Regions from separate parts of the Streptomyces thermocarboxydovorans genome, predicted to be linked through region 2. Evidence: riboswitches for the same ligand, from Rfam matches in the RefSeq annotation. Region 2 holds a riboswitch; the other holds the start of a gene.
What was found. Region 2 has a riboswitch for glycine ahead of gcvT (glycine cleavage system aminomethyltransferase GcvT). Riboswitches for the same ligand answer to the same signal wherever they lie in the genome.

Region 1 (2,194 bases), on a different contig from region 2:
ACGGGCGAACCACTGCCCATTGCTGCCGGGTAAGAGAGTGCCTACTCCCTGAAGCCGGCGTTTACAGTCGGCAGCTCAAGGGCTACGCCCTTACGGGCACTACCACCGGTGAGCCCGAAGCCGCGGGCACTTGACGGCCGCATTGCGGTGCCCGTAAGTTGTCGCCCGAAGGACCGGACAACCGAATACTCTGCTGACGATTCTGCGCGGGAGAGTCCACGTTTTGCAACGGCGTGGCGCCGAAGGAGCAAATCCTCCCCGGAAACTCTCAGGCCTCGTTACCGCGCAGCGGAGGCGGACTCTGGAAAGCAGGCGTTCACGCGCCTCGCCCACGGTGCAAGCCGCGGATCTCCGCGGCGAAGCTCTCAGGCCACATGACAGAGGGGGAGGCTCACTCGGCCGCACAGGCTTCTGCCTGTGCTCGACACTCGAGGAAGCCCCCATGGTTTGTTGTATCCCCGTCGACGTTCGGTGCCTTCGAGCATGGTCTTTCGAAGCCCGGAACACCTAGCCGCTCCGATCTATGACCACGCCGAGATCACCCGTGTCGCTGCAGCCACCGTGGTGTTCGACCTGGTCACGCTCATGACGAAGAACCACGTCGCCATCCTTGTGCTCGCGTCCGAGGACCACGCCTGATTGCGGGCGTGACCCAGCAGTCACCAGGTGCCGTCAGGGTGCTGCCCCGCCTTGACGGCAGCACCACCTGACCACTTGGCCAGGCTCGACAACTCGACATCGCGCTGTTCGAACCGAAGCGGGAGAGTCCTCGCCCACCCTTGGCGAGGCGCCGAAGGAGCAACCCCTCCCCGGAATCTCTCAGGCCCAACTACCGCTTCGGCGAGGCTCCTCTGGAAAGTCAGGACGCCACGTCCTGCGCCCACGGTGCAAACCGCCGGACCCGGTGGTGAAGCTCTCAGGTACCGATGACAGAGCGGGGAGGTCACCCGTCCACGGTGCCGCGTCCGCGGTGCCTTCAACAGGGAGCCTCCCGCCATGACCTCACCCGCATCCTCCGCGTCCGGCGCGTTCGCCACCCGTCACATCGGCGTCAGCGACGCCGACCGCGCCAAGATGCTGGCCGAAGTCGGCTATCCGACTCTGGCCGGCCTCATCGACGCCGCCGTTCCGAGCGGCATCCGGAGCACCTCCGACCTGAACCTGCCCGCCGCCACTGAGTCCGAGGCGCGCGCCGAGCTGCAGGAGCTCGCGAGCAGGAACACCGTGGCTGTCCCGATGATCGGCCTTGGCTACCACGCGACCACCACGCCCGCGGTGATCCGGCGCAACGTGCTGGAGGACCCGTCGTGGTACACCGCCTACACGCCGTACCAGCCAGAGATCAGCCAGGGCCGGCTCGAGGCGCTGATCAACTTCCAGACCATGGTCGGCGACCTCACCGGGCTGCCGACTGCCAACGCGTCGTTGCTCGACGAGGGTACGGCGGTCGCCGAGGCCGTCACGGTCATGCGCCGCGTCGCAGGCAAGAGCCACCCCCGCGTCCTGGTCGACCGTGACACTCTGCCGCAGACCCTCGACGTCCTGCGCACGCGTGCAGCGGCGGTCGGCATCGAGGTCGGCGAGATCGACGTCGCCAAGCCGCTGCCGGAGGGCGACTTCTTCGGGGTGGTGCTGTCCTACCCCGGCTGCTCGGGCGCGGTCCGCGACCTGCGCGAGGTGACTGCTGCGGCGCGGGCTCGCGGGGCGCTGGTCACCGTGACCGCCGACCTGCTGGCGCTCACCCTGCTGGTGCCACCGGGTGAGTACGGCGCCGACATCGTCGTGGGCTCGTCCCAGCGCTTCGGTGTCCCCCTGTTCTACGGCGGGCCGCACGCCGGCTACATCGCGGTCCGCGCAGGGCTCGAACGCCATCTGCCCGGCCGGCTCGTGGGCATGTCCGTGGATGACGCCGGCCGACCGGCGTACCGCCTCGCCCTGCAGACCCGCGAGCAGCACATCCGGCGCGACAAGGCGACCTCCAACATCTGCACGGCGCAGGTTCTGCTCGCCGTGGCCGCGTCGATGTACGCCGTCTACCACGGCCCCGACGGTCTGACCGAGATCGCCCGACGGACGCACCGGCACGCCACGCTCATCGCCGCGGGTCTGCGGGCGAGTGGGATCACGGTGGTGCACCGTGAGTTCTTCGACACCCTGCTGGTGCGGGTCCCTGGCCGTGCCGAGGAGGTCGTCG
Region 2 (2,194 bases):
CCCGACCTCGGGGAGCTGGACGAACACGACGTCGCCGAGCGCGTTCGCCGCGTGCTCGGTGATGCCGACCGTCGCGACGCCGTCCTCGGCGGCCGACAGCCACTCGTGCTCCTTGCTGTAACGCAGCTGCTGGGGGTTGCTCATGGCCTGAATTCTCCTGTACGGGGGTGATGACTGCTGACTCAGGGACCTGGGTGAGGCATGCGTGAGCAGGCCGGACGTGCCTCGATGCGCGGCACGCGCGGTGGTCCGGCTACGACGGTGTCACTTCTGGCGCTTGTAGAACGGCAGCGCAACGACGTCGTACGGCTCGTGGGTGCCGCGGATGTCCACGCCGACGCCCTCGGTGCCGGGCTCGGCGTACGCGGCGTCGACGTACGCCATGGCGATCGGCTTGCCCAGCGTCGGCGACGGGGCTCCGGAGGTGACCTCGCCGATCACCTCGCCGCCGGCCACCACCGCGTACCCGGCGCGGGGCACCCGGCGGCCCCGGGCGACCAGCCCGACCAGGACCCGCGGCGGGTTCTGCGCGGCGCGCTCGGCGGCCTCGGCGAGCGCGGCCCGGCCCACGAAGTCGCCCTCCTTGTCGAACTTCACCACCCGGCCGAGACCGGCGTCGAAGGGGGTGAGGGAGGTGCTCAGCTCGTGCCCGTACAGCGGCATGCCGGCCTCCAGGCGCAGGGTGTCCCGGCAGGACAGCCCGCACGGCACCAGCCCGGCGCCCTCGCCGGCCTTGGTCAGCGCCTGCCACAGCTCGACCGCGTGCTCCGGCTTCACGAACAGCTCGAAGCCGTCCTCGCCGGTGTAGCCGGTGCGGGCGATCAGCGCCGGCACGCCGGCGACCGTGCCCGGCAGGCCGGCGTAGTACTTCAGGTTCTCCAGGTCGGCGTCGGTGAGGCTCGCCAGGATGCCCGGGGACTCGGGGCCCTGCACCGCCAGCAGCGCGCAGGCGTCGCGGTCGTCGCGCACCTCGGCGTCGAAACCGGCCGCGCGCTCGGTCAGCGCGTCCAGCACCACCTGGGCGTTGGAGGCGTTGGCGACCACCATGTACTCGGTCTCGCCGAGCCGGTAGACGATCAGGTCGTCCAGGATGCCGCCGTCCTCGCGGCAGATCATGGTGTAGCGGGCGCGGCCCGGCTTCACCGCCCCGATGTTGCCCACCAGGGCGTAGTCCAGCAGGGCGGCCGCCTGCGGGCCGGTGACGGTGATCTCACCCATGTGCGACAGGTCGAACAGGCCGGCCCTGGTCCGCACGGCGTTGTGCTCGTCGCGTTCGGAGCCGTAGCGCAGGGGCATGTCCCAGCCGGCGAAGTCGGTCATCGTCGCGCCGAGGGCACGATGCACGGCATCGAGCGCGGTGCGGCGGAGTTCGGTACTGCTCATCGGTCGGTCTCCCAAGCATGACAGGCGAGGACATTTCCTCCCCATCTGTCATCGGAACCTGAGAGGTTCGCCATGACCACCGCTGTCGCGGCGATCAGGACTTGCACCTTGGGTGGGGCCACCGGAGCACTGCGGCAGCGGCCCGCTTTTCAGATGTGCCTCGCCCGCGCGGTAACGGGGCCTGAGAGATTCAAGGGAGGGACTTGCTCCTTCGGCGCCCCGGCGGCAAGGTGCCGGGGACTCTCCCGCGCGGATTCAAACGGCCGGTATGCAGTTGGCGCGCACATCATTGCACGCATCCCGCGCGTTCGGCAGGGGGACCCTTCTCAGCAGACGCACAGCGCGCACGACGATCACAGCAGGCTGTGACAGGTCTGTTCCGGAACGCGGACCAAAACGCACCACCAGGGCATTACCGTCTCTTTACACTCGGCGGGGAGGGGTCCACCGGACCGGCCCCAGGGGAGGACGAACACGGTGAACAGGATCACGGCGTACGCCACGACCCCGGGTGTCGGGCTGCCCGGCAGTCCCGTCGCACCCACCCGGGAGACGTGCGCGCCGCTGCCCGCGCCCGTCGTCCGCGATCTGCGCGACCGGGCGGGCCGCAGCCCGCGCGCGCTCCTGTTCGGCCCGCGCGACCTGGTCGCGGTCACCGGCCTGCCGGGCAGCGGCAAGTCCACCCTGATGCAGCGCACGGTGCGCGGCAGGCGCATCGACTCCCAGGACACCCGCGACCGCTGGGCGAGCCGGGTGCCCCGCTTCCTCCCCTACGCCTGCTACCGGCCCCTGGTGCGCCTCGCCCACTACG

Region 1: it holds a riboswitch for glycine, as region 2 does, so the genes downstream of both, gcvP (aminomethyl-transferring glycine dehydrogenase) here and gcvT (glycine cleavage system aminomethyltransferase GcvT) in region 2, are expected to answer to the same signal.

The regions. Positions count from the first base shown of each region.
Region 1 is NZ_BAAAGU010000033.1:6,807-9,000, reverse strand. Features, by position in the region: partial or broken gene ABD198_RS16735 (transposase) at 1-8, shown strand, start outside; glycine riboswitch at 198-294, shown strand; glycine riboswitch at 300-383, shown strand; gene ABD198_RS16730 (hypothetical protein) at 484-639, shown strand; glycine riboswitch at 749-845, shown strand; glycine riboswitch at 846-943, shown strand; gene gcvP (aminomethyl-transferring glycine dehydrogenase) at 997-2,194, shown strand, end outside.
Region 2 is NZ_BAAAGU010000044.1:44,375-46,568, forward strand. Features, by position in the region: gene gcvH (glycine cleavage system protein GcvH) at 1-144, opposite strand, end outside; gene gcvT (glycine cleavage system aminomethyltransferase GcvT) at 265-1,383, opposite strand; glycine riboswitch at 1,419-1,542, opposite strand; glycine riboswitch at 1,543-1,641, opposite strand; gene ABD198_RS20800 (AAA family ATPase) at 1,861-2,194, shown strand, end outside.